2 regions of the Tardiphaga sp. vice304 genome follow, and region 2 is predicted to be linked to the other one. Evidence: predicted binding sites of a transcription regulator. Region 2 holds the regulator's gene; the other holds the start of a gene.
What was found. Region 2 encodes LexA, which represses DNA repair genes until DNA is damaged. Its sites were predicted from a motif close to TGTTCNNNNTGTGTTCNG; they were not measured.
Positions count from the first base shown of each region.

Region 1: a site for LexA is predicted at 8,937-8,954, ahead of uvrA (excinuclease ABC subunit UvrA). Genes of this name have one in related genera too.

Region 1 is NZ_CP041402.1:3,594,850-3,606,068, reverse strand. Features, by position in the region: gene FNL56_RS17110 (DUF2189 domain-containing protein) at 1-210, opposite strand, end outside; gene FNL56_RS17105 (DUF3597 domain-containing protein) at 533-931, shown strand; gene FNL56_RS17100 (fumarylacetoacetate hydrolase family protein) at 1,022-1,816, shown strand; gene FNL56_RS17095 (GNAT family N-acetyltransferase) at 1,946-2,233, opposite strand; gene FNL56_RS27785 (hypothetical protein) at 2,417-2,554, shown strand; gene FNL56_RS17090 (DASS family sodium-coupled anion symporter) at 2,619-4,091, opposite strand; gene FNL56_RS17085 (hypothetical protein) at 4,811-5,008, opposite strand; gene FNL56_RS17080 (DUF433 domain-containing protein) at 5,114-5,329, shown strand; gene uvrA (excinuclease ABC subunit UvrA) at 5,872-8,853, opposite strand; gene FNL56_RS17070 (outer membrane protein) at 9,094-9,864, opposite strand; gene FNL56_RS17065 (single-stranded DNA-binding protein) at 10,326-10,850, shown strand; gene FNL56_RS17060 (DUF2306 domain-containing protein) at 11,079-11,219, shown strand, end outside.
Region 2 is NZ_CP041402.1:3,033,943-3,045,161, reverse strand. Features, by position in the region: gene FNL56_RS14455 (CTP synthase) at 1-1,241, opposite strand, end outside; gene secG (preprotein translocase subunit SecG) at 1,408-1,788, opposite strand; gene tpiA (triose-phosphate isomerase) at 1,968-2,723, opposite strand; gene FNL56_RS14440 (peptidylprolyl isomerase) at 2,964-4,877, shown strand; gene trpD (anthranilate phosphoribosyltransferase) at 5,018-6,037, shown strand; gene trpC (indole-3-glycerol phosphate synthase TrpC) at 6,041-6,838, shown strand; gene moaC (cyclic pyranopterin monophosphate synthase MoaC) at 7,044-7,571, shown strand; gene FNL56_RS14420 (molybdopterin molybdotransferase MoeA) at 7,595-8,803, shown strand; gene lexA (transcriptional repressor LexA) at 8,966-9,703, shown strand; gene FNL56_RS14410 (ComEC/Rec2 family competence protein) at 9,697-11,219, opposite strand, start outside.

The DNA.
Region 1 (11,219 bases), 560 kb from region 2:
GCCGAGCACGGCGCGCGCCAGCACCAGGCCGACCAGCGGATAGATCAGGCACAGCATGATGGCGTGGCTGGGCACCGCCTTGAAATCCTCCCAGCCGAGCCGCAGGGCGTCGATCAGGTCGGCCGAGGTGAGGCGGTGGATGGCGGGACCGATGGCGTCCGCGTGGCGTCGGGCATATTGGGTGGCATTGCCGGGATAGGGTTGGACCATGACGTGACTCCCTGTGCGCGCCCTCGTTGCGGGGCCGCTGTCGGATTCGTCACGATCAAACCAGACGCGAGAGCAAGGTTTGCCGCGACCTGTGCGGGAAGCCTACGCCAATCTGCAGCCGACGCCGCTCACGCTTCAGTGAGCGCGGCCGACCGCGCTGCAGCAATACCTTGCCGTCACAGCGACGCAACGCAGGCGTCGCATTGGCAGGCGACGATAGTAGCGCTAAAATCACTGCAGGTCGGCGATTGGCCGACCGGCCGGGAACCATCCGCCACGCAAGTTCTTCAATTAGTCCATTAAGTCTACTGGGAGCGACAATATGAGCATTTTCGGAAAAATCATGGGCGCCATCTTCGGCACCAGTGCCAGCGCGACGCCGGGCTCCACGCCAGCCACGAACTCCGCGCCGGCTCCCGGTTCGGCCCCTGCGGGCGCCGCGCCCGGACCTGGGTCGGCTGACAGCGTCGATGTCGCCGCCATCCTCGACAAGGCCGTCGCCGCCAAGGGTGAGAAGCTGGAATGGAAGACCTCGATCGTCGACCTGATGAAGGCGCTCGACATCGATTCCAGCCTCACCGCGCGCAAGGAGCTCGCCAAGGAGCTCGGCTACACTGGGGACACCAATGATTCCGCGACGATGAACATCTGGCTGCACAAGCAGATGATGGCCAAGCTTGCCGCCAATGGCGGCAAGCTGCCGGCTGATATCAAGCACTAAGCCTGGTTGCACGATTGCCGAAAGGCCCGCGCTCGCGCGGGCCTTTTTCGTGATAGGAACCATCAAGCCATAAAAATACGGAGGACGACCATGGACCGCATCGACCGCAGGACGATTCTGACCACCGGGACGCTGGCACTGGCGGGTGTTGCCGCCGCACAAGGCTCATCCGCCCACGCTCAGGCCGGGCCGAAAAGCATTTTTGCTGTCGATGCCGTCACCATTCCGATCGTCGGGGAGAGCGACGTGTTTCCGGTGCGCCGGATCTATTGCATCGGCCGCAACTATGCAGCGCATTCGCGCGAGATGGGATCGGACCCGACGCGCGAGCCGCCGTTCTTCTTCCAGAAGCCCACCGACGCCATCCAGAACGTCAAGGTCGGTGAGGTCGCCGATCATCCCTATCCCTCGTTGACCAAGAACTATCATTACGAAGTCGAGCTGGTGGCGGCGCTGAAATCCGGCGGCACCAACATTCCCGTCGAGAAGGCGCTCGATCATGTCTATGGCTACGCGCTCGGCCTAGACATGACCCGCCGCGACCTGCAGCGCGCGATGGGCGACGAGAAGAAGCCGTGGGAGATCGGCAAGAGTTTCGACCACGCCGCGGTGCTGGGGCCGATCCATTCGGTGAGCAAGACCGGCCACTTCGCCAAGGGCGCGATCTCGCTTTCGGTCAACGGCACGGTGAAGCAGAATTCCGACCTCGACAAGATGATCTGGAGCGTCGCCGAGCAGATCGCCAAACTGTCCGAAGCCTTCGAGCTGAAGGCCGGCGACATCATCTATTCCGGCACGCCGGAGAATGTCGGGCCCGTCGTGAAAGGCGACGTGTTGCTGTGCAAGCTGCAGGGCCTGCCGGACATGTCGATCAAGATCGTGTGAAAAACACTGTCGTTCCGGGGCGCGAGCGCATCAGCGCGAGCGAACCCGGAACCTCGAACTGTTCAGCACGCTCTCATATCGGGATTCCGGGTTCGCTCGGGCGGTGCCCTCGCGCCCCGGAATGACAAATCAGCCCACCAGATCCGAAACTTCCGGATGCTGCTCAAGATAATCCACTACGAACGAACAGCCGGCGACCACCTTGAAGCCGTCCGCGCGGATCAGCACCAGCGCGCCCTTGACCAGCTCTGAAGCGATGCCGCGGCCGCGCAGCGACGGCGGCGTCTCGGTGTGGGTGATGACGACACGGTCGCCGGCCAGGCGATAATCCGCAAAAGCGACCGCGCCATCAATCTCGAGTTCGAAGCGCGAGCGGGCCTTGTCGTAGCGGACGTTGGCGGCGAGGGCGTCGGTCATGCTGTATTCCTTGGAGCAGGTAACGTGAAGGCGGTATGTCCGTCCCTTAGAGATCGGAATACCGGCCGGACTTTACAAGATTGCCCGCGCGCCACCCGGCCATGCTAGGATGCCGCATCGCGCGCCGGTCCACCGGCGCGTTTTCATTTCAGGGCTTGTGCCCGCACCTGTCTGGATTTCGCCATGAGCAACGCGCCCAATCAAAAAGGCCCCAACACCAAGAAGAAGCAGAAGTGCAAGAATTGCGAGGGCAAGGGCCTGCTGAAGAAGGGCGACAAGGTGCTGAAGTGCCAGCGTTGTCACGGCACGGGATTGAGGTAGGCGGATGCGTTTCTTCCCTCCACCGCGCGCAGCTACGCTGCGCTCGGCGGAGGGAAGCAGGCGCTCACATATAGCCGAGCAGCTTCCACCAGACGCCGCCGACCAGCACCAGGATGGTGAGGTTGACCACGCTCATCACCCAGCCAGCGATCCACCATTCGTTGAGGGTGACATAGCCGGAGCCGAAGATGATCGGCGCGGTGCCGGTGGCGTAATGCGTCAGCGACATGTTCAGCGAGGACGAGAACGACAGCAGCAGGCCGAGCAGCAAGGGCGGCGCGCCCAGCGCGATGCCGGCGGCGAAGAAGGCGGCGAACATCGCCGTGACATGCGCCGTGGTGCTGGCGAAGAAGTAATGCGCGTAGAAATAGACGATCACGAGGATCGCGGCCGAGGCCTTCCAGTCCAGCCCCATACGGGTGATGCCGCCCTGGATCGACACCGAGAACCAGGTGGTCAGGCCGAGCTTGCCGAGGAAGGTCGCCATCATCACCAACGCGGCGAACCACACCAGCGTGTCCCAGGCGCTCTTCGCCTTCAGAATGTCTTCCCATTCCAGCACGCCGGTGATCAGCAGGATCGCGAGGCCGGCAAAGGCCGTGGTGGTGGGATCGAGGCCGAAGCCGGGGCCGAGCAGCCAGGCGGGCACGCCGGCCCACACCGCAAGCATCAGGACCAGCACGCCGAGCGTGACGATCTCCGGCGTCTGCATCGGGCCGAGCTTGTCGAGTTCGGCGCGCGCCATCGTGCGCGCGGCCGGCGTCTCCTTGATCTCCGGCGGATAGAGATAGAACAGCACGATCGGCATCACCAGCATCATCACCAGGCAGGGCAGCAGCGCGGCGAGCGCCCACTGGCTCCAGGTGATCGAGACAGCGGAGCCGGTGGCCTGCGCGATCAGCGCGACGCAGAGCGGGTTCGGCGCGGTGGCGGTGATGAACATCGCCGACGAGATCGGATTGGCGTTGTAATTGACCAGCGCCAGATAGCGGCCGATCGTTTTCTCCGTGCCCTTCTCGGGGCTGGAGCCGAAGCTGTCGGCGATCGAGCGCATGATCGGATGGATGATGGCGCCGCCGCGCGCGGTGTTGGACGGCGTGACCGGCGCGATCACCAGTTCTGAGGCGACCAGACCATAGGCGACGCCGAGCGTCTTCTTGCCGAGCAGCATGACGAAATAGAAGCCGATGCGGCGGCCGAGCCCGGTCTTGGTGACGGCCAGCGCCACCATCACCGCGATCACGATCAGCCAGATCAGCGGATTGGCGAAGCCCGACAGCGCGTCGGCCAGGGCGGCTACCGGCTTGCCGGGATTGGTGACGCCGGTGATTGCGACCAGCGCGATGGCCAGGATCGACAGCGCGCCGAGCGGCATCGCCTTGCCTATGATGGCGACAATGGTGCCGACGAACAGCGCCAGCAGGTGCCAGGCATTGGGCGAGACGCCGGCCGGCACCGGAATGACGAACCAGATCAGCAGCGTCACCGCAAGCACCACGGCGGAGGGCATGAGCTTGGGAAGCTTGAGACTTTGCATCGGATCCTCGAAAGCGCAGAACGGTCGCGTTCGAGACGGGAATCCCCGGATCAGTCACGGCCATGGATGCCGATGGTCTAGCGGAGAAGGGGAGAGGCCAACGTGATCTACCGCAATGCGGGAAGGGGTTGATCACTTAGGAGGAATGCGCGTTGGGCTGGTGGTGCGGAGCGCCTGCACGGGGGCGTACAGGTTAGTCGCTCGCTGACGTGTCGCGCCAGATCTGCGCGCGCTCGCGTCGCACGAATTTCCTCTTCAACTGTCAAACAGCCAGCCGCTCGCGTTCTCGCGACGCCAGGCGCCCGAGGTGTGCGGCAGTTTCCCCCCTTGAACCCACGAGGGGAGGCACCGCGCCGACAGGCGCGGGGTGGTGGATGGGGCGCGATCCGCCTCACGACGAACCGCGGCGCCTGTCAGCGCGCCACCGCGGTGATTTTGGGCCGGGGGACCGTGCTTCCGGGGACTTGGTTCCAGGCGGTTTCCCGCCGTTCTCCTATCCCACGTCCAGCCGACAAAGAGCGGCAGAGCCCCGTAGTGGGCCCGGACGGTGACCTCCAGCCTCCCGGGGCGTGCTTGCGAGGCACACGCGCGGGACACCGCATCCTGCTCCGCTACCAAGACGCCTCATGACAGCGCCCCCTCGCGAACAAGACGATCGGCTTATAATCCTATATAAGAATAACGTCAATGTATTTGTGCGGGCATCGTGCACGTTGACCCTATGCCGAGATCGGCTTCAGCTCAAACAGACGAGCATATTTTGCAGCTTCGGGGATGTCGTTTCGACGCAGGGCCGAACGAACTGCATCCAGCTTCTTCGCGTCATTGGCGGACATCGTTGGCGACCAGCTCTCGTCGCTGTAATGGAATTCGATTTCCACTTCGGCCGCATACTTGCCTTCGTGAATGAGCTCCATGTGTTTCCGCGTTTCTCGATCCATTGGACCTTGCCAATCTGGACGGGGCCGGGCCGTTATGCTGACAGTCCGCCCGCAATCCGCTATGCATATCTAGGGTGGGCCATGTCAGAGCTTTTGACAAGAATTACAACTGATCCCGACCTGATGCATGGCCGTTCGTGTATCAGAGGTCTGCGCATCACTGTTTCGGACGTGCTGCATCTGTTGTCCGCCGGGCAGTCCCGCGATGACATCCTGCTCGACTACCCCTATCTCGAAGCAGAGGATATCGACGCTGTCCTGGCGTTTGCAGCGCGTCGGCCAAAGCCGCTTGCGTAGGGCGGATTAGGCGAAGCCGTAATCCGCCGCTGATGATGGCGGATTACGGCTTCGCCTAATCTGCCCTACGGGCTTGCGTGATCCAGAACCATCCGAACCGCACGGGCCCGGACCTCGGGTGAAAACTTGTTTGTCGTCTTGCTTGTCATGGCTCCATCCTCTCAGAAGTTGGAGCCTCCGATCAACCCGGGGCGGTTCAGAGGCAGATAAGAGCCGTCTCGCTCGGGCCACAAACATGCGGCTTCGCTAATTGCCATGCGCCATAAACGCAAATCACCCAAAAGAACCGACGAACCGATCCACTTCGTAATCGACCAAAGCTCTCGAAAAATTCGGCGGATTCCGCTCCGAAGTCTATCCATAGGCAAAATGCTCAGCAGTGAGAGGCCGGCTCAGGCTGTAACAATGCGAGTAGCCCGCGTGAGCTTAGCGATATGCGGGGAAGTCCGAGGCCAGAAACTCCCGCATGTCGCTGCGCTCATGCGGGCTACGCTTGCTGCAAATTATAGGCAACCTGTTTCAACGTTGTAAGCATTTCCCCCTCACTCCGCCGCCTCGTCCACCTTCCGCTTCTTCGGCTTGGCCGCCTTGGCCAGCACCGGCTTGAGGTAGGTGCCGGTGTGGCTGCGCGGCGCTTTGACGATGTCTTCGGGCGGGCCCCAGGCGACGATTTCGCCGCCGCCGTCGCCGCCTTCGGGGCCGAGGTCGATCACCCAGTCCGCGGTCTTGATGACTTCGAGATTGTGCTCGATCACCACCACCGTGTTGCCCTGCGAGACCAGCTCGTGCAGCACTTCGAGAAGCTTCGCGACGTCGTGGAAGTGCAGGCCGGTGGTCGGCTCATCCAGGATGTACAGCGTGCGGCCGGTGGCGCGCTTGGATAGTTCCTTGGCCAGCTTGACGCGCTGCGCCTCGCCGCCGGACAAAGTCGTGGCCTGCTGGCCGACGTGGATGTAGTCGAGCCCGACGCGCTGCAATGTTTTAAAAGTTTCGCGGACGCGCGGCACGGCCTTGAAGAAGTCGGCGGCTTCTTCGACGGTCATGTCGAGCACGTCGGCGATCGACTTGTTCTTGAACAGCACTTCGAGGGTTTCGCGGTTGTAGCGCTTGCCCTTGCAGGTGTCGCAGGTGACGTAGACGTCGGGCAGGAAGTGCATCTCGATCTTGATGACGCCGTCGCCCTGGCAGGCCTCGCAGCGGCCGCCCTTGACGTTGAACGAGAAGCGACCGGCCTCGTAGCCGCGCGCCTTGGATTCCGGCAGGCCGGCGAACCATTCGCGGATCGGCGTGAAGGCGCCGGTATAGGTCGCGGGGTTGGAGCGCGGCGTGCGGCCGATCGGCGACTGGTCGATCTCGATGATCTTGTCGATGTGCTCGAGCCCCTCGATGCGGTCGTGCGGGGCGGCGCCCTCGCTGGCATTGTTGAGTTTTCGCGCGATCGCCTTGTAGAGCGTGTCGATCAGCAGCGTCGACTTGCCGCCGCCGGAGACGCCGGTGACGGCGGTGAACAGCCCCAGTGGGATCTCCGCCGAGACGTTCTTCAGATTGTTGCCGCGGGCGTTGATCACCTTGATGGTGCGGCGATGGTTCGGCGGCCGGCGCACCGGCACCGGCACCGACATCTCGCCGGTGAGATATTTTCCGGTCAGCGAATTCGGATTGGCCATCACCTGCTTCGGCGTGCCCTGCGCCACGATATGGCCGCCATGCGTGCCGGCGCCCGGGCCGACGTCGACGACGTAGTCGGCGGCGAGCACGGCGTCCTCGTCATGCTCGACCACGATCACGGTGTTGCCGAGGTCGCGCAGCCGGCGCAGCGTATCGAGCAGCCGCGCATTGTCGCGCTGGTGCAGGCCGATCGAGGGCTCATCCAGCACGTAGAGCACGCCGGTGAGGCCGGAGCCGATCTGCGACGCGAGGCGAATGCGCTGGCTTTCGCCGCCCGACAGCGTGCCGGAGGCGCGCGCCAGTGTCAGATAGTTGAGGCCGACGTCGAGCAGGAAGGAAAGGCGCTCGCGGATCTCCTTCAGGATGCGCAGCGCGATCTCGTTCTGCTGCTTGTTGAGCATGGTGGGTACGGTGGCGAACCATTCGCCGGCCTTGCGCACCGACATTTCCGAGATCTCGCCGACATGCTTGCCGCCGATCTTGACGGAGAGCGCCTCCGGCTTCAGCCGGTAGCCCGAGCAGGCGTCGCACGGCACGTCGGAAAAATACTTGCCGAGCTCTTCGCGCGCCCATTCGCTTTCGGTCTCGCGGAAGCGGCGATCGATATTGGTGACGACGCCCTCGAACGGCTTCTTGGTGTCGTAGGCGCGCACGCCGTCCTCGTAGGAGAACTTGATCTCGTCGTCGCCGGAACCATGCAGGATGGCGTTCTGCGTCTTCTTCGGCAGATCTTTCCACTTGGTGTCGAGCGTGAACTTGTAGAACTTGCCGAGCGCCGTCAGGGTCTGGATGTAATAGGGCGACGATGACTTCGCCCATGGCGCGATCGCGCCCTTGCGTAGCGTCAGGTCCTTGTCGGGGATCACCAGCTCGGCATCGATGGTCTGCTCGACGCCGAGGCCGCCGCATTTCGGGCAGGCGCCGTAGGGGTTGTTGAACGAGAACAGCCGCGGTTCGATCTCGGGGATGGTGAAGCCCGAGACGGGGCAGGCGAATTTCTCCGAAAACAGGATGCGCTCGGCGCCGGTCTTGTCGTGGATCTTGGCGACCTTCTTGTCGGCCTTCTTGTTGTCTTCGACAGGCGCGGACGGCGGCGCGTCGGCATATTCGATCACGGCCAGACCTTCGGCCAGTTTCAGCGCGGTCTCGAAGCTCTCGGCGAGGCGCTGGCCGATATCCGGGCGCACCACGATCCGATCGACGACGACGTCGATGTCGTGCGGAAATTTCTTGTCGAGCACCGGGGCCTCGGCCAGTTCATGAAAGCTGCCGTCGATCTTGATGCGCTGGAATCCCTTCTTGAGGTATTCCGCCATCTCCTTGCGATATTCGCCCTTGCGGCCGCGCACCACCGGCGCCAGCAGATAGAGCCGTGTGCCTTCCGGCAGCGCCAGCACACGGTCGACCATCATCGACACGGTCTGGCTCTCGATCGGCAGGCCGGTGGCCGGCGAGTAGGGCACGCCGACCCGCGCCCAGAGCAGGCGCATATAGTCGTAGATCTCGGTGACGGTGCCGACCGTCGAGCGCGGATTTTTCGAGGTGGTCTTCTGCTCGATGGAAATGGCGGGCGACAGGCCGTCGATCTGGTCGACGTCCGGCTTCTGCATCATTTCCAGGAACTGGCGGGCATAGGCAGACAGCGATTCGACGTAGCGGCGCTGGCCCTCGGCATAGATCGTGTCAAAAGCCAGCGAGGACTTGCCGGAGCCGGACAGGCCGGTGAACACCACCAGCTTGTCGCGCGGGATCTCGAGATCGACGTTCTTCAGATTGTGCTCGCGCGCGCCGCGGATGGTAATGTTGCGCAGCGCCGAGCCGACCGGCTGCCGCTTGGCCTTGATGATCTCGTCCATGACAAATCCCCGGCGCATCAGGCGCGCCGAATCCGGGCTGGTATCGCCGGGCATGCCGGGATCAAACGCCAATTGACTGACTTCGGAACATAGGAAGAACGAGGGGAGATTTCCAGTGCCCGGCGAAAATCATCAACGGATTGTTGGCGATCGGGTTGCAGGGGTGGGCAGGACGACCGCGTCCCCGCAAACAGAAAGGCCGGCTCGAGAGCCGGCCTTCGTATCGAAACTGCGGTTGGCTCAGTAGCGGCCGACGGCGGGGCCGCCCCAGCGGTAGTTGATGCGGGCGGTGACAAGATCGACATCGCCGCTGATCCGGTCGTTGGCGTAGAAGACGCCAGCCGGGGTGGTGAAGCGGGCATCGCGGCCATCGAGGAAGATGTGGTCATAGGCCACCGCGAACGACCAGTTCGGGGTGAAGCCATATTCCAGCCCGACGCCGATCACGCCGCCCCAGCGGGTGTTGCTGCTGGCCGTCGCCAACAGCAATCCCGTTGCGGCGTTGACCGAGGAGTACTCCTCATTGACCACGGCGGCGCCGCCCTTCACGTACAGCAGCGTGTTGTTCCAGGCATAGCCGATCTGACCGGTGAACAGCCCGAAGGCATCGATCTTGGAGCGGTTCGCGATCAGCGGGAACGGGGTGCTGACATTTCTGCCCTTGAAGTCAGCCCAGTTGCCCTGGGCTTCCAGGCCGTAGACCCAGGAAGCGTTCTGCCAACGGTAGCCGATCTGGCCGCCCGCGGTGCCGCCGTCGGCGTCGTGACAGCCTTCGCCGACGTTAGCCGCGCCGGTCGGAACGCCCGCAACGGTCGACGGGATGAAATCCCAGCACTTGCTGGCCGAGCCGTAGCCGCCGTTACCGCCGATGTAGAAACCCGACCAGTCATAGACCGCGGCGATCATCGGCGGCGCTTTGGTATAGGTCCGCCGGGCGAGGTCGGCGGCGGAAGCAGAAGTCGCTGTGCCCAAGGCAGCCAGTGCGACGGTGGCGAGGAAAAGTTTTTTCATTTCAAATTCTCCTGTTCATGTCGCTTCGTTCCCCCGAAGCGATCCCCAAGGCGCGAGCGCCGTATTCGACTCCATCGCGAACTTTGTACCTTAGAGTTGCAGCGCTGTCCGTCACCGCAAAGCCACAGTCGCCGCGGAAATGGCGCGGCTTCTAAGTTAATGAACTATTTCGCATTTTTCTTCGCACTGCAGTGAGGTGTTACGTCAATACTGCTGTCCGAAATGTCAGAAGTCGCTGCGGTGCGCGAATATCCATAAGTCAAGCCGGGCGTTTTGATAGTACGGCCTTGGCTTAAGAACAAAAATAGAACATAGTGGCGCCGATCGCCGTGGATAAGTCGGGGATCGGCGACCTGTCGGGATGCCGGACCGTATAGGATGATGCCGCAGCGGTTGCGGACCGGCCTTGTGGCTGGCGCGATAGCGCAACAGCAATTTCAGTGTGAGTTCAGGAGAGCGGTATGGCGGGCAGCGTAAACAAGGTGATTCTGGTCGGTAATCTGGGCAAGGACCCGGAAGTGCGCCGGATGCAGAACGGCAACCCGGTCGTCAATCTCACCATCGCTACGTCCGACACCTGGCGCGACAAGGCGAGCGGCGAACGCAAGGAAAAGACCGAGTGGCACCGCGTGGTGATCTTCAGCGAGGGTCTCGCCAAGGTCGCCGAGCAGTATCTCAAGAAGGGCGCCAAGGTGTATATCGAAGGCGCGCTGCAGACCCGGAAGTGGACCGATCCGCAGGGCGTCGAGAAGTACTCGACCGAGATCGTGCTGCAGGGCTTCAACTCGACGCTGACGATGCTGGACGGCCGCGCCGGCGGCGGGGCAGGCGCGGGCGGCGGCGGTGACAGCTATGGCGGCGACGACGGCGGCAGCTTCGGCGCCAGCAGCCCGTCGCAGCCGCGCCGCGTCGCGGCGAGCTCGCCGGCCGGCGGTGGCGGCGGCGGTGGTCGCGGCAGCGACATGGACGACGATATCCCGTTCTGATCGCGATTATCAGTTCAGCATTCGAGACACCGGCGCTGCGAGGCGCCGGTGTTTTTCGTAGCCCGGATGACAATCCGGGGCCGGCCCATCCATCCGGTTGAATATCGAGCAGTCCGTTGGTGGGCCCCGGATTGTGATCCGGGCTACACATCAGGCGGAACGCCGGGCTTGACGATGGAACCATCGATGTAAATAGTATTTACATCGATTTCGTTTTCCGGAGTTCCCATGTCGATCGATCCGCTGCTCGATGCCGTCCGCCCGGTCCCGCTGCACGCCTTGGCGGCTTTGGCGGCCTTCGTGCTTGGCGTGGTGCTGCTGGCAGCCCCGAAGGGCAGGCTGCCGCATCGCACGCTGGGCTGGATCTGG
Region 2 (11,219 bases):
CCGACCACCGGCTCCGACGTCTCGCCGAATTCGGTGGAGTTGGCGTCCGCAATGCCGGCGAGGTTTCGCGCGGCCTCGATGACCGCCATCTGCATGCCGAAACAAATACCAAAATACGGCACGTTGCGCTCGCGCGCAAAGCGTGCCGCGCGGATCTTGCCCTCGGCGCCACGCTGGCCGAAGCCGCCGGGCACCATGATGCCGTTGACGTGTTCGAGGAACGGCGCGGGATCCTCGTTCTCGAACACCTCGCTCTCGATCCAGTCGAGATTGACCTTCACCTTGTTGGCGATACCGCCATGCGACAGCGCCTCGGTCAGCGACTTGTAGGCGTCCTTCATGCCGGTGTACTTGCCGACGATGGCGATGGTCACCGTGCCTTCGGGATTGCGCACGCGCTCGTTGATGTCATGCCAGCTCTGCAGCGCCAGCGGCGCCTTCGGCGTCAGACCGAACGAGGCCAGAACTTCGTCGTCCAGCCCGGCATCGTGATAGGCCTCGGGCACGGCGTAAATGTTGTCGACGTCGCGCGCCTCGATCACGGCACTTTCGCGGACGTTGCAGAACAGGCCGAGCTTGCGGCGCTCTTCCTTGGGGATCTCGCGGTCGCAGCGGCACAGCAGGATGTCGGGCTGGATGCCGATCGAGCGCAATTCCTTGACCGAATGCTGGGTCGGCTTGGTCTTCAGCTCGCCGGCGCTCGGGATGAATGGCAGCAGCGTGAGATGCACATAGATGCACTGGCCGCGCGGCAAATCGTTCTTGATCTGGCGGATCGCCTCGAAGAACGGCAGGCCCTCGATGTCGCCGACGGTGCCGCCGATCTCGACCAGCACGAAGTCGTAGTCTTCGTTATTGGCGAGGACGAAATCCTTGATGGCGTTGGTGACGTGCGGAATCACCTGGATGGTGGCGCCGAGATAGTCGCCGCGGCGTTCCTTGGTCAGTATGTCCTGATAGATCCGGCCGGTGGTAATGTTGTCCTGCTTGGTCGCAGGGCGCCCGGTGAAACGCTCGTAGTGGCCGAGGTCGAGATCGGTCTCGGCGCCGTCGTCGGTGACGAACACTTCGCCGTGCTGGTACGGCGACATCGTACCGGGATCGAGGTTGAGATAGGGGTCGAGCTTGCGAAGACGGACCTTGTAGCCACGCGCCTGCAGCAGGGCGCCGAGCGCCGCTGAAGCCAGACCTTTGCCGAGCGAGGAGACCACGCCGCCGGTGATGAAAATGTACCGCGCCATGGGGCTTAACCTTTAAGGCTCTGTCGCCGATTCGCAAAAGCCAATCGCAACCTTTCACCAGATCGGGAAAAAGGTTGTGGGTGACGTAAAAATACAAATGAGTACAGCCCCTTAATGGGGGCTGTAAGCGCAGGGCGGAAGTCGCCGTCCTGCATGGCGGACCTGCTTATTGCGAACGCGGCGCCTGCGGGCCGGCCGGCGCCTGCGGCTCGTCGGCCTTCTTCAGCGAATCAAGCAGCCCGCCCGAGGTCGGCGGCACCAGGGCGCCACCGGGCTGCGACACCGGCGCCGTGGTGCCGTTGATGATCGAGGTCGGCTTGCGCTCGTAGCCGGCCAGCCACGACAGAAACAGGCTGGTGACGAAGAACCCTACCGCCAGGAAGCCGGTGGTTCGGGTCAGCAGATTGGCGGTACCGCGGCTCGACATGAAGCCGCCACCGCCGCCGCCACCGACGCCCAGGCCACCGCCCTCGGATTTCTGCAACAGTACCGCGGCAATCAAGGTCGCGACGATCATGAGGTGAATGACGATAATGACGCTTTGCATCGGATCCTTCCGTCACAAGCGCGCTGCGCCGAGGAGCCGGCTGCGGCAGAACTTGCGGGAGTTGAAGTCGAGGGCTGTCTACACGATTGCACGGGGGATTGTCACCCCCGGAAAGCCGGCGCCTGGCCGCAGCCTGGGAGATCGCCCGCCCCGCGGCCGAACGTCCGGTTTGCCTGGGATCAAGGACATCCCGCCGCGATGCCCAGGAAATCGGCCGCCTTCAGGCTGGCGCCGCCGACCAGCGCGCCGTTGACGTTCGCCACGGCCATCAACTCGGCCGCGTTGGACGGCTTGACCGAGCCGCCATACAGGAGCCGCATCCGGGCGCCCTCCGCCGCAAAGCGCGCTTCTAGGCGACCGCGGATGAAGGCGTGGACCTCCTCGACATCCTTCGCCGTCGGCGTCAGCCCGGTGCCGATCGCCCAGACCGGCTCATAGGCCGCGACGGTATTGGCGGCGGTGGCGCCATCCGGCAGCGAACCGGCGAGCTGCGCGCCGCATACGTCGAGCGCTTCGCCGGCGTCGCGTTGCGCGCGGGTCTCCCCGATGCAGACGATCGCCACCAGTCCGGCGCGCCAGGCCGCCTGCGCCTTCTGCTGCACGATGGCATCGGTCTCGCCGTGATCGGCGCGGCGCTCGGAATGACCGACGATGATCGCGGTGGCGCCGAGGTCGGCGAACATTTCCGCGGAGAGGTCGCCGGTATGGGCGCCGGACGCCTTGACATGGCAGTCCTGCGCGCCGATCTGGATGCCGGTTCCCTCGACCATCACCGCCATGGTCATCGTCAGCGTCGCCGGCGGGCAGATCATCAGATCGAGTCTGTGCGTCAATTCGCCCTGCTCCGAGATCATCAGGCCGAGCTCGCTGACCTGATCGGTCAGGCCGTTCATTTTCCAGTTGCCGGCGATCAGCGGCCGAATGGCGTCAGTCATGAGGAAATCCCGCGAGAAAGGAGGTGACCTCTGGGCTAACAGAGCGTGCGGGATAGCTCAAGTTGGGGTGGCCAGGCGGCGGCGGGGCCGACCGCCCGGACCGCTTCAATCCGCGCCGTTCCCTGGCGGTTGCGACGCAGCTTCGGCCACTTTATGGTGCGCCTCCCATCCGGCGACGCCCTTTTGCGGATTCTGCGTCTGGCGCCCGCCGGTTTCCCTCCTGACAAATAAGATGATCCCATGCTTCGCGGAATGCGCAACGCCTCGAAAAACTGGCTCGGCAAGACCATCATGACTGCCGTGATGGTGGTGCTGATCGGCAGCTTTGCGATCTGGGGCATTCAGGACATCTTCAAAGGCTACGGCAAGTCCACGCTGGCCAGGATCGGCAACACCGAGATCACGACCGAGCAGTTTCGCCAGCTTTATACCGACCGGCTGCAGCAGATCGGCCGCCAGTTCGGTCGTCCGTTGACGTCCGACCAGGCGCGCGCCTTCGGCATCGACCGCCAGGTGCTGCAGCAGGCCGTCGCCGAAGCCGCCCTCGACGAAGACGCCCGTCGCCGCGGCCTCGGCGTGTCCGACGCCGAAGTGAGGCGCCAGATCGTCGACGATCCGAACTTCAAGGGATCGACCGGCTCCTTCGACGCGCCACGCTTCCAGCAGTTGATCCGCTCGCTCGGCTATACCGAACAGCGCTACATCAGCGAGCAGCGCAAGGTGTCGCTGCGCCGCCAGATCGCCGGCACCATCACCAATGGCCTGGAGCCGTCGAAGACCCAGATCGAAGCGATGAGCCGCTTCCAGAACGAGGCCCGCACCATCGACTACGTCAAGCTCGACACCGCCCAGGTCGGCACCGTCGAGGCTCCCACCCCGGAGGCACTGGCGGCCTATTTCGAGGACCACAAGACGCAGTTTCGCGCGCCCGAATACCGCAAGGTGGCGTTCGTCGTGCTGACGCCGGACGAAATGGCGAAGTGGTCGGTCGTCTCCGACGACGATGCGAAGAAAGTGTTCGAGCTGCGCAAGGACAAGCTCTCCACGCCGGAGCAGCGCCAGATCTCGCAGATCGTGTTCCCGACTGCGGAAGAAGCCGCCGCCGGCCGCGCCAGGCTCAGCGACATTTTCTCGTTCGACGACCTCGCGAAAGAGCGCAAGCTCAGCGCGTCCGACATCGACCTCGGCATGATCACCAAGGCGGGCATCATCGATCCCAACGTCGCCGATGCCGCCTTCTCGCTGGCGCCCGATGGTATCAGCCAGCCGATTGCCGGGCAGTTCGGCGTGACACTGGTCAAGGTCGGCAAAATTCAGGCCGGCAGCCAGCCGAGCTATGACAGCGTCGCCGCGACGCTGAAGCGCGACCTCGCGCTGGAGCGCGCGCGTGCCGCAGTGTCGGCAATGCACAACAAGATGGAAGACGAGCGCGGCGGCGGCGCCAATGTGGTCGATGCGGCCAAGAAGCTCGGCCTGACCGCCGTCACCATCGACGCCGTCGACCGCTCCGGCCGCGCGCCGGACGGCCAGCCCGTCGCGGGCGTGCCGGCCGGCTCCGACATCATCACCAAGGCGTTCGCCAGCGATGTCGGCGTCGACAACGAGACGATCCAGCTCGGCGGCGGCTATGCCTGGTTCGACGTGCTCGGCGTGACGCCCGCCCGCGAGCGCCCGCTCGACGAGGTCAAGGACCAGGTCACCGCGCGCTGGCGCGACGACCAGATCACCAGCCGGTTGCGCACCAAGGCCGACGAGATGCAGAAGAAACTCGCCGCCGGCGCCAAGCTGGCCGATGAGGCCGCCGCGACCGGCCTGAAGGTTGTGACCTCCGCGCCGTTCAAGCGCGACGCAAACCTGCCCGAACTGTCGCCCGGCGTGATCCAGTCGGTATTCCGCAGCGCGAAGAATGATGCCGGACAGGCGCAGGGCACGAGCTCCAGCGAATGGATCGTGTTCCGCGTGACCGATGTCAGCGCCCCCGCCGTCGACATGGCCTCCGCGGAGGTGAAGACGCTGAAGGAGACGCTGCAGCGCGGCCAGACCGACGAACAGGTCGCGCAATACGTCACCCGGCTCGAAACCCAGATCGGCACCAGGATCAACGAGGAAGCCGTTGCCGTCGCCACCGGCGCGGCGGCCGCCGACACCAACTAGGCCCAACGCCGTCATTGCGAGCGAGCAGCAACATTGGCCTTGCCAATGTTGCTCCGACGAAGCAATCCAGAAGGCCACACGAGGACTGGATTGCTTCGTCGCAAGGGCTCCTCGCCATGACGAGATACTGAAAGCATCTGATGGACAATCTCAGGGCACTCATTGCCAAGGTCGCCACCGGCGCCACGTTGTCTCGCGAAGAGTCGTCGGCGGCCTTCGACAGCATGATGTCGGGCGAAGCGACGCCGTCGCAGATGGGCGGACTGCTGATGGCGCTGCGGGTGCGCGGCGAGACCGTCGACGAGATCACCGGCGCGGTCGCGGCGATGCGCGGCAAGATGCTGCGCGTAGATGCTCCTGCGGGCGCCGTTGACGTGGTGGGCACCGGCGGCGACGGCTCCGGCTCCGTTAACGTCTCGACGTGCGCCTCCTTCATCGTCGCCGGCTGCGGCGTGCCGGTCGCCAAGCACGGCAACCGGGCGCTGTCGTCGCGCTCCGGTGCCGCCGACGTGCTGGCCGCGCTCGGCATCAAGATCGACATCACGCCTGACCACGTCGGCCGCTGCATCACCGAGACCGGCATCGGCTTCATGTTCGCGCCGTCGCATCATCCGGCGATGAAGAACGTCGGCCCGACCCGCGTCGAACTGGCGACCCGCACCATCTTCAACCTGCTCGGCCCGCTCTCCAATCCTGCCGGCGTGACCCGGCAGATGGTCGGCGTGTTCTCGCGGCAATGGGTGCTGCCGCTGGCGCAGGTGCTGAAGAATCTGGGCTCCAAGCACGCCTGGGTGGTTCATGGCTCCGATGGCCTCGATGAAATCACGCTGAGCGGCCCGACCTTCGTGGCGGAGTTGAAGAACGGCGAGATCCGCTCGTTCGAGATTACGCCGGAAGACGCCGGCCTGCCCCGCGCCGGCCCCGACGCGCTGCGCGGCGGCGACGCCGAGGCGAATGCGATCTCGCTCAAGGCCGTGCTCGACGGCAAGCCCGGCGCGTTCCGCGACGTCGCTCTGTTCAACGCTGCCGCGGCCTTGATCGTCGCCGGCAAGGCAGCCGACCTGAAGCAAGGCATAGCGATGGGGCAGACGTCGCTGGACAGCGGCGCCGCCCTGGAAAAGCTGAAGCGGCTGGTCACGGTTTCGAACGCGAAGGACTGAGCGATGTCCGATATCCTCACCAAGATCGAGGCCTACAAGCGCGAGGAAATCGCCGCCGCGAAGCGCGCGCACCCGTTGTCCGAGCTGGAAGCGCTGGCCAAGACCGCGTCGCCGCCGCGCGGCTTCATGACCGCGATCTACCGAAAGCTCGACAAGGGCGACTTCGCGCTGATCGCCGAAGTGAAGAAAGCCTCCCCCTCGAAGGGCCTGATCCGCGAAGACTTCGACCCGCCCACGCTGGCGAAGGCCTATGAGGCCGGCGGCGCGGCGTGCCTGTCGGTTCTTACCGACACGCCGTCGTTCCAGGGCCACCTCGATTTCATGGTCGCGGCGCGCAACGCCGTGAAGCTGCCGGTGCTGCGCAAGGATTTCATGTTCGAAACCTATCAGGTGGTCGAAGCCCGCGCGCACGGCGCGGACTGCATCCTGATCATCATGGCGGCGCTCGATGACGCCGCCGCCCGCGACATCGAGGATGCCGCGATCGAGCATGGCATGGATGTGCTTTTAGAGGTCCACGACCAGCCGGAGCTGGAGCGCGCGCTAAACCTGCGCTCCCCGATGATCGGCATCAACAACCGCAATCTGCGGACCTTCGAGACGACGCTAGCGACCAGCGAGACGCTGGCGCCGATGATCCCGAAAGACCGCCTGATGGTCGGCGAGAGCGGCATTTTTGAAGCCGCCGACCTCGCCCGCCTCGAGCGCGTGGGCATCTCCACCTTCCTGGTCGGCGAAAGCCTGATGCGGCAGGCAGATGTTACGGCCGCGACCAAGGCGCTGCTGAAACGCGCGGCGTGAGTCGCATCCTTGCTTTCTTCCCTTCTCCCCTTGTGGGAGAAGGTGGCGCCGACGAAGTCGGCGTCGGATGAGGGGGAGCTGCGGAGTGCAACACACGCCCCCTCACCCGCCCGCGCTATCGCGCGGCCACCCTCTCCCACAAGGGGAGAGGGGAAGAAAGAGCAGCGGCGCGCAAGTCCGTTTTGCAAAGACAGGATCCAAAGTCATGGCCGGCAAGAAATCGAGGCGCACCGCGAGCGACGCCCCCGCCCTCACCCACATCGATTCCGCCGGCGAGGCGCGCATGGTCGATGTCTCCGACAAGCCGGCAACGGAGCGTCTCGCCGTCGCCGAAGGCCTGGTGATCATGAGCAAGGCGACGCTGGAACTGATCGTCTCCGGCAACGCCAAGAAGGGCGACGTGCTCGGCACCGCTCGGATCGCCGGCATCATGGCGGCCAAGCGCACCTCCGACCTGATCCCGCTGTGCCATCCCCTGATGCTGTCGAAGGTCACGCTCGATATCACGCCGGACAAGAAGTTGCCGGGCTGCCGGGTCCGCGCGTCCGTGAAGGTCTCGGGCAACACCGGCGTCGAGATGGAAGCTCTGACCGCGGTTTCGATCGCGTGCCTCACGATCTACGACATGATCAAGGCCGTCGAGCGCGGCGTCCGCATCGAAGGCCTTCATCTCGTCGAAAAGAAGGGTGGCAAGTCGGGCCATTATCTGGTCACCGACAACGACGCCGATTGATCACGACGCCTGGAGATTGACTGATGGCCCTGATGCCGGTTGCCGACGCGATGGCTGCCATTCTCGCGGGCGCCGACGCCCTGCCCGAGGAAATGGTGCCGCTGGAGGCGGCGTACCACCGCGTGCTGGCGCGCGACATCGCCTCCAATCGGACGCAGCCGCCGCAGCCGATGTCGGCGATGGACGGCTATGCGGTGCGCGCCGCCGATGCCGTGATGGGCGCGCGGCTCACGGTGATCGGTGAGGTCGCCGCCGGCCGGCCGTTCGAGCGCGCGCTGGCCGCCGGCGAGGCGCTGCGCATCTTCACCGGCGGCGTCGTGCCGGACGGTGCCGACGCCATCGTGATCCAGGAAGACACTTCGCGCGACGGCGCCGTCGTCCTCATCAACGAAGCCGCCACCGTGGCGAAGCACATCCGCGCGGCCGGCATCGATTTCGCTGAAGGCGACGTTCTGCTGCGCGCCGGGCAGCGCCTCACCGATCGCGATCTGTCGCTCGCCGCCGGCATGAACCACCCCGAACTGCCGGTGCGCCGCCGCCCGGTGATCGCCGTACTCGCCACCGGCGACGAACTGGTGCTGCCCGGCGCCATCCCCGGCCCCGGCCAGATCGTCCTGTCCAACGGCTTTGCGCTTCGCGCCCTGGCGCGCGCCGAAGGCGCCGAGGTGATCGATCTCGGCATCGCCGCCGACACGCTGGAATCGACCGCCTCGGCGATCCAGCGTGCGATCGACGCAGGCGCCGATATCCTCGTCACTACCGGTGGCGCCTCGGTCGGCGACCACGATCTGGTCAAGCCCTCGCTGGAGGCCGCCGGCGTCGAGATGGCGTTCTGGAAGATCGCGATGCGGCCGGGCAAGCCGATGATGAACGGACGGCGCGGCGCGATGCGGGTGATCGGCCTGCCCGGCAATCCGGTGTCGTCCTATGTCTGCGCCTTCCTGTTCATGGTGCCGTTGATTCGCGCGCTGTCCGGCCGCGCGCAGGTCGCCCATGCCATCGAATCGGGTCGGGTCGGTCGCGATCTTGCCGCCAATGATCAGCGCGAAGATTATCTGCGCGCGGTGCTGACGCCGGGCGACGACGGTAGCGTGATCGCGACGGCGGTATCCAGGCAGGACTCCTCCTTGTTGGGAAATCTCGCTGCCGCGCAAGGACTTCTGATCCGTCGGCCGTTCGCTGTGGCGGCGCCCAAGGGTTCGCTTTGCGAGTTTGTGCGATTGCCGATCTGAGCCCTCTTGCGGTTTTGTTGACCGGAATTTAAGCGTTGCGGAACACATATGGAACAGATAGTGTTCGTTCATGATTTGTTTCGAGATGTCGTGGCTTTGCCCGGTCCTGAAACCGACGATGATGATGCGGCGGCTGATCCCGTCAACCAAGGATGGCTCCAGATGCTCACGCGCAAACAGTATGAACTTCTGAAATTCATCGACCAAAGGCTCAAGGAAGCCGGCGTGCCGCCGTCCTTCGACGAGATGAAGGACGCGCTCGACCTGCGCTCCAAATCCGGTATCCACCGCCTCATCACGGCGCTTGAAGAGCGCGGCTTCATCCGCCGGCTGCCGAACCGGGCGCGCGCCATCGAAGTCATCAAGCTGCCCGAACTCGGCGGCGCCGCAGCACCTGCCACCGGCCGCCGTGGCTTCACGCCCAGCGTCATCGAAGGCACGCTCGGCAAGGTGCGACCCTTGTCGACCGGCAATGGCAACAACAACGGCAACGGCGATTACGAGGAAGACAGCCGCCGCTCGGTGGCCGTCCCGGTGATGGGCCGCATCGCCGCGGGTACGCCGATCGAGGCGCTGCAGACCCGCAGCCACACCATCAGCGTACCCCCCGACATGCTCGGCACCGGCGAGCACTACGCGCTGGAAGTGCGCGGTGACTCGATGCAGGACGCCGGCATCCTCGATGGCGACATGGCGCTGATCCAGAAAAACGAGAGCGCCGATACCGGCGACATCGTGGTCGCGCTGATCGACGAGGAGGAAGCCACCTTGAAGCGCTTCCGCCGCCGCGGCGCCTCGATCGCGCTGGAGCCCGCTAACGACGCCTACGAAGTCCGCATCCTGCCGCCGAACCGGGTTCGCATCCAGGGCAAGCTGGTCGGGATCTATCGCCGCTACTGAGCAGCGGAATCATCGGCCTGCACGTCGGCTTCGGCCGGCGTCGCATCGACCGGGCGGTTGCCCCGTCCTGCAGCGCTTGATGGTTCGGCGGCATCAGGCACTGCGCCCGACCACGGCCGGTTGACGCCTTTCGGCCGGACGGCGGTGGTTGCAAATCCGTCGCCGCTTCGGCGCAAAATCAGTGCGCCGCTGGCCCGCAGGGTTTCCGCATCGATCACCTTTGCGGCGCAATTGGCCGGCGGCTGATTTGACGTGACGATCAGCACCGCTTGCGCGCAGTCATCGGCAAAAGCGTCGGGCTGCAGCGCCAGCGCAACCAGAGCCCCATCGGCCAGCGCCGCGACGCATCCCGCGACATCGCATGCCACGCCGTGGCCGAGCGACGCCTCATTCGGCAGCCGCGGATCGGCGTCGGCCCCGAGCCACTCTTTCTGCAAAAACGTATCCTTGGTGCTGCGCATCCATTGCAGCCGTCCATCGCGGCCGCGAACCGCGACGTGGTGGCCGTCATTTGATATCAACACGTCCGGCATCTTGACCGTGAGCACCGCGGCAATCGATAGCGCCAGCACACCGGCGCCGATCCAGCGCAGCGGCGTGCGCAGCAGCCCGAGCAGGATGATCCCCAGCGTCGCGGCGATCAGCGGCCCCTGCCCGAACGCGGCGACCCGTCCGATGGCTCCCGGCAAGGCCGCGACCCATTGCGTCACCACGATCATCCATTGGATGCCGACATCCATCAGCCGCCAGAACACGCCGTCGAAACCGAACGGCATCGCGGCCAGCCCGAGCAGTCCGGCCGGCATCACCAGCACGGAGACCACCGGCATCGCCAGCAGATTGGCGAAAACGCCATACGGCGTCACGCGGTGAAAATGAAACGCCGCATAGGGCGTGGTGGCGAGGCCGGCGACCAGCGACGCCAGCGTCAGCAGGATGATCTCGCGACCGCCCCAGAGCGCGGCGCGCGCCGTTGCGGAATGGTCCGGCGATGCCAAGAGGACCGGCACGCCGCCCTGCACCAGCGCCACCAGTCCCAATGTCGCGGCAAACGACATCTGGAAGCTCGGATGCACCAAGGCTTCCGGCATCGCGACCAGCACGATCATCGCCGCCACCGCCAACGTGCGAAAGGTGATGGCGCGGCGATCGACCATGATCGCGAGCAGCACCACCGCCGTCATGAAGAACGATCTCTGCGTCGCCACCTCCGCGCCCGACAGCAACAGATAGAACAGCGCCGCGGCGAGGGCCGCGGCAGCCGAATATTTCTTGATCGGAAAGGTCACGGTAAACGCGGGGATCAGCGCCAGTAGCGCGCGCACCGTAAAGAACACCACGCCGGCGACCACCGCCATGTGATAGCCGGAGATCGACAAGACGTGGCCGAGCCCCGAGACAAACATCGCATCATTGACCTCCGGCGAGATCGCGTCGCGCCGCCCGGTCAACAGCGCGGTGGCGATGGCGCGGGCGTCGCCGGACAGCACGGTGCGGATGCGCGCGTCGATCGCAT